DNA from 3 places in the Xanthomonas cannabis genome. Region 2 is predicted to be linked to each of the others. Evidence: predicted binding sites of a transcription regulator. Region 2 holds the regulator's gene; each other region holds the start of a gene.
The links. Region 2 encodes FliA, which starts transcription of late flagellar genes. Its sites were predicted from a motif close to TAAAGTTTNNCNNNCNNNGGCCGATAA; they were not measured.
Positions count from the first base shown of each region.

Region 1: a site for FliA is predicted at 1,609-1,635, ahead of RZV17_RS01845 (HD-GYP domain-containing protein). Genes of this name have one in related genera too.
Region 3: a site for FliA is predicted at 2,053-2,079, ahead of RZV17_RS08375 (methyl-accepting chemotaxis protein). Genes of this name have one in related genera too.

Region 1 covers NZ_CP136580.1:424,184-428,367, forward strand. The annotation lists gene RZV17_RS01840 (MFS transporter) at 246-1,556, shown strand; gene RZV17_RS01845 (HD-GYP domain-containing protein) at 1,698-2,939, shown strand; gene RZV17_RS01850 (MarR family winged helix-turn-helix transcriptional regulator) at 3,440-3,916, shown strand; gene RZV17_RS01855 (transporter) at 4,054-4,184, shown strand, end outside.
Region 2 covers NZ_CP136580.1:2,282,970-2,287,153, reverse strand. The annotation lists gene flhF (flagellar biosynthesis protein FlhF) at 1-1,220, shown strand, start outside; gene RZV17_RS09735 (MinD/ParA family protein) at 1,207-2,091, shown strand; gene RZV17_RS09730 (RNA polymerase sigma factor FliA) at 2,088-2,855, shown strand; gene cheY (chemotaxis response regulator CheY) at 2,891-3,283, shown strand; gene RZV17_RS09720 (protein phosphatase CheZ) at 3,283-3,909, shown strand; gene RZV17_RS09715 (chemotaxis protein CheA) at 3,912-4,184, shown strand, end outside.
Region 3 covers NZ_CP136580.1:1,940,042-1,944,225, reverse strand. The annotation lists gene RZV17_RS08380 (PAS domain-containing protein) at 1-1,561, opposite strand, end outside; gene RZV17_RS08375 (methyl-accepting chemotaxis protein) at 2,203-4,184, shown strand, end outside.

The sequences.
Region 1 (4,184 bases), 1.9 Mb from region 2:
CCGGCCGAACGTGTGGCTGGGCAAGCGAAGCGGCGGCCCGCCGCGTCCGATTAGCGCACAGCCGTGCGCTGGCCCGGCTTGAACAGTGCGTGCGATGGGCCTAGCGTGCGTGCAGTCATCGCACTGCCGTGTTCGCCAGGCATTGCCTCGCCCGCGCGCACGGCAGTGTGCCCGTCCACGGCGATGCCATGCCGCGGTCGTGCACACGTGATCGGTACCGGCCCTTCCATGCACAGGACATGCCCATGCTCCAACGCACCCCAGACGCTGCGCCCTTCTTACTGGAGCGCATGACGCCCTTCCAGTGGCGGGCGGTGGCGGTGTGCGTGTTGTTGACCATGCTCGATGGCTTCGACGTGATGGCCATGGCCTTCACCGCGCCGCATGTCTCGGCCGACTGGCAGTTGTCGGGCAAGCTGCTGGGGGCGTTGTTCAGTGCCGGGCTGGTCGGCATGGCGGTGGGCTCGCTGCTGCTGGCGCCGCTGGCAGACCGCATCGGGCGCCGTGCGCTCACCCTGATCTGCCTGGCCATTCTCACGGTGGGCATGGGCGCGTCCGCCCTGGCCGGCAATGCCTGGCAACTGGGCGCATTGCGGGCGTTCACCGGGTTGGGCATTGGCGGCATGCTGGCCTGCGTGGCGGTGACCGCGGCCGAATACTCCACTGCACGCTGGCGTAGCACCGCCACCGTGCTGCAGGCGACCGGCTACCCGGTGGGCGCGACGCTGGGTGGGGCGATTGCGGCGCTGTTGCTGCAGCAGTGGTCGTGGCCGGCGGTGTTCTGGCTGGGCGCGCTCGGGTCGCTGCTGTGCGTGCCGCTGGTGGTGCTGTTTTTGCCGGAGTCGCTGGAATTTCTGATCGCCCGTCGCCCGCCCGGGGCGCTCGCGCGCTTCAACGCCGTGCTGGCGCGCATGGCAATGCCGCCGCATGCGCAGTTGCCGCCGCTGCCGGTGCAGACCGATGCGCAGACGCATGGCTATGCGGCGTTGTTTGTCGGGGCGCTACGGCGGCAATCACTGCTGATCGCACTGGCTTTTTTCCTGCTGATGTTCTCGTTCTACTTCGTGCTCAGCTGGACTCCCAAGCTGTTGGTGAATGCCGGGCTGTCGGCCGCGCAGGGTGTCACTGGCGGGGTATTGTTGAACCTGGGCGGCATTGTCGGCGGCAGCCTGTTCGGTTGGCTGGCCCTGCGCGCGCGGCTGTCGTGGCTGACGGCCGGTGCCCTGCTGCTGGTAGCGGCGGCCATGGTCGCGTTCGGGCTGAGCAGCACGGTGCTGCGCTGGGCCTTTGCCACCGCGTTGCTGACCGGCGCCGCCATGACCGCGGCGATGGGCGGGCTGTATGCGGTAGCGCCGGTGGTCTTCCCGGCGGCGGTGCGCTCCACCGGCATGGGCTGGGCGATCGGCGTGGGGCGCGTCGGCGCGATCCTGTCGCCGCTCTGCGCGGGCGTGTTGCTGGACGCCGGATGGTCGCCGGTGCGGTTGTATCTGGCTTGCGCGGTGCCGCTGCTGTTTGCCGCGGCCGCGGTGCTGGCAATGCGCCTGCCGGATCGCTGAATCGCTCAGCCGAGCGCGGCTGGCCGCTGCCTCGCACGTGGTGGCCGGTGGTCAAAGAAATCGAGCCGGTTGCCGATAACCACGAAGACCGCCAAGCCCGCGGCGGCCTCTTCCGTGACCCTCGTGCAGACCAGCGCCGGCATGCTCAGAACCATCGACTCCGACCAACTCCGTCCCGGCATGTATGTGTGCAAGCTGCTGGGCGCGTGGGTGCATCATCCGTTCTGGAAGACGTCGTTCCTGGTCGATTCGCAGGACGTGGACAAGATCCACGGCAGCCGGATCGAGCAGTTGGTGATCGACACCGCGCGCGGGCTCGACGTGGACACCGGCGCATCCACGCCCGCACCCGGGGCGACTGACACGCCATCGCCGCCGCCCGTGCCGGAGCCACCGGAGCCGGCGTCCAGCACGCGCGGTGTGCGTACCAACAGCGTCACCGCGCAGGTCGGCATCGAGGCCGAAGTGGTGCGCGCACGCAAGATCTTCGAAGACGGCCGCGACACGGTGGAGGCGATGTTCCGCGACGTGCGGCTGGGGCGCACCGTCGACACCGAGGCGGCGATGCCGCTGGTGGAGGCCATCAACGATTCGGTGCTGCGTCATCCGCAGGCCCTGATCAGCGTGGCGCGGCTCAAGACCGCCGACGATTACACCTACCTGCACTCGATGGCGGTGGCCGGCCTGATGAGCGGGCTGGCGCGTCAGCTCGGTTTGCCCGAGCCGCAGGTCGTGGAAGCGGCGATGGGCGGCCTGCTGCATGACATGGGCAAGGCGGTGACGCCGCTGGACATTCTCAACAAGCCCGGCCGGCTCACCAACGACGAAATGGACATCATGCGCCAGCATCCGCTGGACGGGCATCGGTTGCTGGTGGCCGGTGGCGTGCAGAACGCGGTGGTGCTGGAAATTGCGCTGCACCATCACGAAAAGATGGATGGCAGCGGCTACCCGAACCGTCTGGCCGGCGAAGAGATCTCGCTGATGTCGCGGATGGGCGCGGTGTGCGATGTCTACGACGCCATCAGCTCCGACCGCCCGTACAAGCGCGGCTGGGATCCGGCCGAATCGCTCAAGCAGATGGCGTCATGGAAAGGCCACTTCGACCCGGTGATCTTCCAGGCCTTCGTGCGCCGGCTGGGGATCTATCCGGTGGGTTCGCTGGTGCGTCTGGAATCGCAGAAGCTGGCCGTGGTGATCGAACAGACGCCCGACGCGCTGCTCAAGCCCAAGGTACGCGTGTTCTATTCGGCCAGGCTGCGCAGCCATGTGCTGGTGCAGGACATCGACCTGTCGCGCCCCGACTGCCAGGACCGCATCGCGCAGATGGAAAGCCCGGGCGACTGGGGCTTCCGCGAGCTGGAAAAACTCTGGCTGCCGTAAGCGGGCGGCGTCATCTGCTGACCGGGCAACGCCCGCGGCTCTGAGCGTGCGTGTGCGCCGTCGGCGCCTGCATCGGGCGCCGGCGTGGCCCGGTACAGGCAGCAGCGTGTCGCACCGCCTCGCGCACCGGCTGGCCTTCATCCAGTCCGCGAGCTAGCGGACGCGACCATGCTGCGGTGCAGCTTGGCAATGTAGTTATGATCCATAACTATTCCGGAACGCAATCACATGCCGACCGGATCTCATGTCCATTCCGTGCCTGGATCACCGCCGTCCCCCGCGCGCCGCAGCACCGCTGCCGCGCAGCCGGGCACGCGCGTGCAAGGCGGCAGCGGCCGCTACGCAGGCAGGCACCTGCACAGCGCAAGCGAAGGTGGGCGGCATGTCCACATCGGTACGGCCGGCCGCGTCTACAATGCGGTGCACGCCGGGGATCGGCGTTGCGGACCGGGCGCCTGCGGCGTCCCGTGCCGCCCGCTGCCTTTGTCGCGAGAACCGTCATGTCCGCTACCGCCGCCGTTGCACCGTTGCCCGATGCCGTCACCACGGTGGACCAGGCGCGCCTGTTGCGGCTGCTGGGCTACCGCATCACCCGCACCGAGCTGCTGGTCCGGCGGATGTTTCAGGACTGCGTGGCGGCCTTCGATCTGAAGCCGGTCGACTTTTCGCTGCTGATGCTGGTGGACGGCAACCCGGGCATCAACCAGCGCCAGATCGGCGATGTGCTGCATGTGTCGCCGCCCAACCTGGCCATCGTGGTGGCGCGCCTGGTCAAGCGCCGCCTGTTGCGGCAGGTGCGCGGGCGCCAGGACCGGCGCATGCAGCATCTGTCGCTGACGCCGGCCGGCGTCACCCTGCTGACCGATGCCGAAGCCGAGGTGCTGCGCATGGAGCGGCAGCTCAGTGCCGTGCTCGGCACCAGCGAGGCGCCGTTGCTGCGCGCGCTCGATCGCCTGGACCGGCTCGACTCGCCGTAAGCCGCGCGCTGCAGGCCAGCGCCTGGCAGCGTCCTCCTTCGCACAACCTGTTTGCACGTGCTGTCTACAGCGCGGCGATGCCGCCTGCCTGACGCGTGCCGTCTGGCACGTCCTGTTGTTTCCTCCCAACGCTGGAGATGTCCGCAGTGATTCGAACAACGGTGGTGCGTGGCGCAGGTCGACGGGTGTCGTGGACGCTTTGCGCCGCACTTGGCGCGGTGGGGGTGTGTACCGGCGGTGCGGCGCTGGCGCAGGGCGTCCCGCAAAG
Region 2 (4,184 bases):
CCCCGGTGGCGCAGCGTCAGGACCATGCGCTGTCGGCGGTGCCGGAACAGCTGTTCGCCGACTTCCTGACCACCGCCCCGGTCCAGCGCCCGGCGCTGCAGACCGCTCCGAGCCCGGCTCCGGCTCCGATCGCTGCCGCCGCCCCGGCCTACGCCGCACATGGCCAGGACGACGACGCCTTCGCCGATGAGGCCGACTTCGATCTGGACGACGCCCTGCCGCAGATCCTGCCGCCGGCTGCGCTGCCGCCGATCGTCGTTGCCCCCGCCGCGCTGGCCGCGGTGCCGGTGGCTGCGGCGCCGGTCGCGCAGAACGATGAAGAACTCAAGCAGCTGCGCGGCGAACTGGCGCTGATGCGGCAGATGATCGAGCGCGAAATGAACCGCCTCACCGACGAGCGCCTGCGCGGCTCCCCGGTGCGTGCGCAGGCCCTGGAGCTGATGGACGACTACGGCTTCGACGCCGGTCTGACCCGCGACATCGCCATGCAGATCCCGGCCGATACCGAATTGCACCGTGGCCGCGGGCTGATGCTGGGCCTGTTGTCCAAGCGCCTGCCGGTGGCCCCGGTCGACCCGCTGGAACGTGGCGGCGTGATCGCCCTGGTCGGCCCGACCGGCGCCGGCAAGACCACCACCATCGCCAAGCTGGCGCAGCGCTTCGCCGCCCAGCACGCCCCGCGCGACGTGGCCCTGGTCACCACCGACACCTTGCGCGTCGGTGGCCGCGAACAGCTGCACAGCTACGGCCGTCAGCTCGGCATCGCCGTGCACGAGGCCGATAGCGCCGAAAGCCTGCTGGAACTGCTGGAGCGTCTGCGCGACTACAAGCTGGTGCTGATCGACACCGCTGGCATGGGCCAGCGCGACCGTGCCCTGGCCGCCCAGCTGAACTGGCTGCGCGCCGCCCAGCAGGTCACCTCGCTGCTGGTGCTGCCCGCCAACTCCCATTTCGCCGACCTCGACGAGGTCGTGCGCCGCTTCGCCCACGCCAAGCCCCAAGGCGTGGTGCTGACCAAACTCGACGAGACCGGCCGCTTCGGCAGCGCCTTGTCGGTGGTGGTCGACCACCAAATGCCCATCACCTGGGTGACTGACGGACAGCGGGTCCCCGACGACCTGCACCGCGCCAATGCCGCCAGTCTCGTTCTTCGTCTTGAAGATTTGCGGCGCGCTGCCGATAAGCCCTGTACTCCGGAGCACAACCATGCAGTCGCGTGAATACGCCAAGCTGACCAACGCCTTCCCCCTGTCGGCGACCCGTCCCGAGCCTTTGGGCCCGGTGCGCACCATTGCCGTGACCGGTGGCAAGGGTGGCGTGGGTAAAACCAACATCTCCGCCAACCTGGCCGTGGCGCTTGCCGACATGGGCAAGCGCACCCTGCTGCTCGACGCCGACCTTGGCCTGGCCAACCTGGATGTGGTCTTGGGACTCTCGCCCAAGTACACCCTGGCCGACCTGATCGCCGGCCGTTGCACGCTCGATGAAGTGATCATCGAAGGCCCCGGCGGCGTGCTGGTGGTGCCGGCCGCGTCCGGTCGCCGCCACATGGCCGAACTGGCCCCGGCCCAGCACATCGGCCTGGTCAACGTGTTCTCCGAACTGGAACGCGACCTGGACGTGATGGTCATCGATACCGCCGCCGGCATCACCGACAGCGTGCTGACCTTCTGCCAGGCCGCCCAGGACACCGTGGTGGTGGTCTGCGACGAGCCGGCCTCGATCACCGACGCCTACGCGCTGATCAAGGTGCTCTCGCGCGAACGCGGCGTGGACCGCCTGCAGATCATCGCCAACATGGTGCGCGACCCCAATGAAGGCCGCCTGCTGTACGACAAGCTCTCCCGGGTCTGCGAAAAGTTCCTTGGCGACGTCTCGCTGAACTATCTCGGCCACGTGCCGCAGGACGACTGGCTGCGCCTGTCGGTGCAGCGTCAGCAACCCGTCATCAAGGCCTACCCGTCCAGTCCGTCGGCGCAGGCGATTGCCGAAATCGCACGCCGTACCTCGCGCTGGCAGGCACCCACCGTGCCGCGCGGCAACGTCGAGTTCTTTGTCGAACGCATCATCCAACGGGGAGTGGCCGCATGAGCACCGCTACCGCCACCACGGCCAGCGCGCAGTACCGCGCCGTGCAGCGCAACAACGCCAACGACGTGGTGACCCAGCACGCCGACCTGGTCCGCCGCATTGCCCACCATCTGGCCGCGCGCCTGCCGGCCAGCGTGGAAGTGGACGACCTGATCCAGGCCGGCATGATCGGCCTGATCGAAGCCTCGCGCAGCTACGACTCCGACCAGGGTGCCTCGTTCGAAACCTATGCCTCGATCCGCATCCGCGGCTCGATGATCGACGAGATCCGCCGGGGCGACTGGGTGCCGCGTTCGGTGCACCGCCGCGCCCGTGACGCCGCTGCTGCCGTGCGCAAGATCGAGCAGAACACCGGCCGCGCCGCCGCCGCCACCGAAGTGGCCGCCGCCATGGAAATGCCGCTGCCCGACTACCTGCGCCTGATGGAAGACGCCGCACGTGGCCAGGTGCTGAGCCTGGAATCGCGCATCGAAGATCACGGCGAGCTGGACACCACCGCCAAGGGTGGCCCCAATCCGCAGCAGATGATGGAGCGTGGCGAATTCGGCCGCGAGCTGGGCAAGGCCATCGGCCAGTTGCCCGAGCGCGAGCAGCTGGTGCTGTCGCTGTACTACGAACAGGAATTGAACCTGAAGGAAATCGGCGCCGTGCTGGGCGTCAGCGAATCGCGCGTGTGCCAGATCCATGGCCAGGCGGTGGTGCGTTTGCGTGGCCGCCTCAAGGTCTTCGAACTGGCCGATGCCGGCGTCGAAGTCGACGACTGAATTTTTCGCGTAATTTTTCGTGTTAGGAGCTTGATGTGAACAAGAACATGCGGATCCTGATCGTGGACGACTTCTCGACGATGCGACGCATCGTCAAGAATCTGTTGGCGGATCTCGGCTTCACCAATACCGCAGAGGCCGAAGACGGCAACAGCGCGCTGGCCGCGTTGCGCGCGGGCCCGTTCGACTTCGTGGTGACGGACTGGAACATGCCCGGCATGACCGGCATCGACCTGCTGCGCAACATCCGCGCCGACGCCAAGCTCAAGCACCTGCCGGTGATGATGGTGACCGCCGAAGCCAAGCGCGAGCAGATCATCGAAGCGGCCCAGTGCGGCGTCAACGGCTACATCATCAAGCCGTTTACCGCGCAGACGCTGGAAGAAAAGCTGGGCAAGGTGTTCGAACGTCTGGCGGCGACCGCCTGATGAACGCCACCGTGGAAACCGATGCCGAACGTGCCGCGTTGATCGAGCGCCTGCAAGGCGCACTCGATGCACTGGAAAGCGGTGACCAGGTCGCCTGGCGGCGCGAGGTCGACCACCTCGCCGCCCTGCGCACGCGCCCGATGATGCAGAGCCTGAGCCGGCTTGCCCGCGAACTTGGCCAGGCGCTGGGCGAGCTGCCCACCGTGCCCGAAGAAGCCGGTGAGCTGGACGATGCCTGCTCGCGCCTGGATCACGTGGTGGAGATGACCGAAAAGGCCAGCCACCGCACGCTGGACCTGGTCGAGGAATGCCGCGTGCTGGCCAACCAGCTGCGCGATGGCGGCCTCAATCAGGACCAGGGCGCGCTGATGGACAAGATGCGCCACAACCTCACCGAGCTGTCGCTGGCGCAAAGCTATCAGGACCTCAGCGGCCAGATCATCCGCCGCGTGGCCGGCATCGTGCGCCGCGTGCACGAGGGCTTCGGTGCGCTCGGCCTGCCGCCGAAGAATCCCGAGCCGAAGAAAGACGACGGCGGTCTTGCCGGTCCTGCGATCAAGGGCCTGGACCGTCACGCCGTGTCGCAGGACGACGCCGACGATTTGCTGTCCGGATTGGGGTTGTAACCATGAGTGCCGTTCCAGACGATATTGCTGCCGATTTCATCGTCGAGGCCCAGGAAATCCTGGATCGCCTCGGCGAACAGCTGGTGTCGCTGGAACAGGCGCCAGACGAGGCCGACCAGCTCAATGCGGTGTTCCGCGGCTTCCACACGCTCAAGGGCGGCGCCGGCTTCCTGGCGATCAAGCCCATGGTGGAGCTCTGCCACGCCGCTGAAGAAACCCTCGGCATGGCGCGCTCGGGCCAGGCCGTGCTGCAGGCGCATCACTTCGACGCCGCG
Region 3 (4,184 bases), 340 kb from region 2:
CGTGCGCATCCAGCAGCGGCACTGCGCGCAGCAGGGTCCAGCGCACGCGCTGGCTGGCATCCAGCACCCGCAGCTCCAGCTCCAGCCCAGATTTGTCGGCGATCGCAGCACCGATGGCGCTCGACAACAGCGCGCGATCGTCCGGGTACACCCAGTCCTGTTGCCAGCGCGCGTTCGCCGGCAGGCTGTCGTTGAGCAGCCCGTCGCGCACGTGCTGGCGCAATGCGCTCCAGTCGGCAGCCGCAGAGAAGATCGATTGCGACGAGGCGCGCACCAGCGCATCCAGGCGGCGCTCGCTCCTGATCAAGGCTTCGCTGGCCAGACGCTCGGCAGTACGGTCGCGCAGGACCTTGACGAAACCGATCGCCGTGCCGGTTTCTTCGCGCAACACCATCAACGACCCATTGGCCCAGAACAGCTCGCCGGTCTTGCGCACGTGCCAGCGTTCGTCCATGCCGCTGCCGCTTTCCAGCGCGGCGGCAGCCTCGATGAGGATCTGCCGCCTTTCCACGTCTTCCGGTGTGAACGTGCGCTCCAGCGATTGCCCGAGCATCTCGCTCTCGCTCCATCCCAGAATGCGGCGTGCGCCCTCGTTCCATGAGGTCACCCGGCCGCGCATGTCGGTGGCAATGATCGCGTAGTCCATGACGCTGTCCAGTATCTGCCGGTTGCGCACTTCGGCCTCGCGCACCGCGCGTTCCAGGCTGATGCGGTCGGTAATGTCCAGACCCTGCACAAAGATGCCCGACACCGTGCCGTCGGCACCGGCGATCGGCTGATAGACCAGATCCAGCAGCCGGCGCTCGGTCGGCCCGCCCGGCACGGCCTGCACATCGTAGGCGAGCGCCGTGGCCGAATACGCACGTCCGGATTGAAACACCTCATCCAGCCGCGCCAGGTGTCCTTGCGCCACTACGTCCGGCAACGCCTCGGCCAACGGGCGGCCAATCACGTCGCGGTGACCGATCAGGCGCGAGTAACACGGATTGACGAACTCGACGACATGCTGCGGCCCGCTCAAGAACGCCATGAACATTGGCGCCTGCTCGAACAGGCGGATCAGGCGTTCGTGCTCGTCGGCCAACCGCGCCTGCGCCACCTTGCGTGCGGTCACCTCGTTGGTCACGCAGAACGCGCCACCCACGCTGCCATCGTCGAGATAGATCGGCGAGAACGAGAACGTCCACCAGGTGTCTTCGGGCGTGCCATAACGGTTCATCGCGATCGGCACTTCTTCGAAGCGCGACGCGCGCCCGGCAAACGCCGCCTCGATCGGCGCACGCACGGCATCCCAGGCATCGGCCCACAACTCGCGCAGCGGCGCACCCAATGCCTGTGCCTGACGCGGCCCCAGGATCGGCGCATAGGCATCGTTGTAGAAGAACGTCAGCGCCTGCCCCCAGACCACATACATGCTTTCGGGCGAGGCGAGCATCAGATCGACGGTATTTCGTAACGGCAACGGCCACTGCGCGGGCAGCCCCAGTGGCGTGCCGCTCCAGTCATGGGCACGGACCGCCTGTGCCATCGCGCTATCGCCATGCGGGAATGCCGCGCTCATGCAGCGCACGACCATGGCGCGCCACTGCGCGCGCCGCACCGCGCAGCGCACCGCGCAAGTGCAGCACTACGGGGGGCCAGGTGACCTGTCGACCATGGAAGCATCGTTGTGACCATCGGGAAGACTCAGGAATCGGCGCGTGGGTGACAGGCGACACCCACGCCGGGCGCCTATCATCTTGCCTGCGACCGACGCCGTCCAGCGGACGGGCGACATGCCACTGAATCGATTACCTGCCAGCTCGGCAGTGGTTGTTCGCCGGCTGCCGCGCTCCGGCCGGGAGTGGATGGAGACAGGCCCCCTTGGCAGAACGGGCTTACACGGCGGGCATGACGCCTGCACCGGACGATGTGGGTCATGCCAGCTCCGCTCCGGGGCCTGGCTCGGGCTTCGCGCGCCCACGCATCGCCAGCGCCATCCGGGCGAGCTGGCTGGCGGCTCGACGCCGCCCCGGACGCAGCAACCGCACCTGAATCCTCCAGGCTGCAAAGTTCAGTTCTACTGGCCGAGGCCGCTAACGGATAGGTCGAGACACACCCAACGCAGCGGCCTTGCGCTGCCCACGGCCGTATCGCGCCTTTCGCCTCGCCATTGCCGCGGGGACTCCTGCCATCCCGCTGTCGGATCACCGATCGAACCCTATGCATCTCCTTTCGAATCTGCGCATTGGTCAGCGCCTGGCGCTCGGCTTTCTGTCCATCATCGTGCTGATGGTGATCCTGACCGTGGTTGGCATCCAGCGCGTACGAAGCATCGACCAGCAACTGACCGCCATCAACGAGGTCAATAGCGTCAAGCAGCGTTACGCCATCAACTTTCGCGGCAGCGTGCATGATCGCGCGATCGCCTTGCGCGATGTTGTCCTGATGGACGCGCCGGCCGACCGCCACGCGGCCGAGCAATTGATCGACAAGCTCGCCGCCGACTACGCCCGTTCCGCACAACCGCTCGACGACATGATCGCGGCTTCGACCGACGCAAAAGAAAAAGCCATCCTTCAGCAGATCAAGTCCATCGAGCAGCGCACCATGCCGCTGATCACGCAGGTGCGCTCGTTCCGCGATGCATCGGACCGGTTGCACGCCGAGCAACAATTGCTGCAGCAAGCACGCCCGGCCTTCATCGACTGGCTGGCCAGCATCAACGCCTTCATCGACCTGCAGGAAGCCAAGAACCGCGCAGCGGCCAGGCAAGCCGTCGCCACCGCGCGTGGCTTTGCGATGTTGATGGTGATCTCCACCGTCGTCGCGCTGCTGCTCGGCGCAACCATTGCCTTCCTGCTCACCCGCAGCGTGGTGCTGCCGCTGCGTCAGTCGCTGCAGCTGGCCCAGCGCATCAACGAAGGCGACCTGCGCAGCCAGGACGCCCCGACCGGCAGCGACGAATCCGGCCAACTGCTGCGCGCCATGCAGCATATGCAGCATCGCCTGCAGGAGGTGATCTCCGCACAACGCACCATGGCGTCGCGCCACGATGCCGGCGAGATCAGCTATCGCACCGATGCGCAGCGCTTCCCCGGCGAGTACGGCCACATGGTGCAGGACACCAACGCATTGGTGCACGCACATGTGCAGACGCAGTTGCGCATGACCGAGGTCATGGGCCGCTATGCAGTCGGCGACCTGGCTCCGGAGATCGAACAGTATCCCGGCGAAAAGGCCGCCATCACCGCCACCATGCAGCAGGTCAAGCAGAACCTGCGCGCGATCAACGCGCAGATCCACGCCCTGACCCAGGCTGCCTGCGCGGGCGACTTCGCACTTCGCGGCCAGCCGGACAAGTTCGAACACGATTTCCGCCTGATGGTGGAGAACCTCAACACCATGATGGCCACCTCCGACACCAACCTGGCCAAGTTCTCCGAACTGCTGCGCGCCATCGCCGACGGCGACCTGACCGTGCGCATGTCCGGCAACTTCCACGGCGTGTTTGCGTCCATGCGCGACGACGCCAACAGCACCGTGCACCGCCTCACCGATATCGTGACGCGCATCCAGACCACGTCCAACAGCATCGGATTCGCCGCCGAAGACATCACCGGTGGCAACCAGGAACTGACCCGTCGCAGCGAACAGCAGGCAGCCAGCCTGGAAGAAACCGCCGCCTCGATGGAAGAGCTGACCTCCACCGTCAAGCAGAACGCCGAGCATGCAGGCCGCGCCAACCAGCTCGCGCTCGGCGCGGCCACCATCGCCTCGCAAGGTCGCGATGTGGTCGGCCAGGTCATCGAGCAGATGTCCGGTATCGAAGCCTCCTCCAAACGCATCGCCGACATCATTTCCGTCATCGACGGCATTGCCTTCCAGACCAACATTCTGGCGTTGAACGCCGCTGTCGAAGCCGCGCGCGCGGGCGAACAAGGCCGCGGTTTTGCGGTGGTCGCGTCGGAAGTGCGCACGCTCTCGCACCGCTCATCGGATGCAGCGAAGGAGATCAAACGCCTGATCGACGATTCCGTACAGCGCGTGGCCGATGGCTCGACCCTGGTGCATCAGGCCGGCACCACCATGGGCGAAGTCGTCACCAGCGTCCAGCATGTCACCGACATCATCGGGCATATTTCCGCCGCCTCGCAGGAACAGGCAGGCGGCATCGAACAGGTCAACCACACCATCGCCCAGAT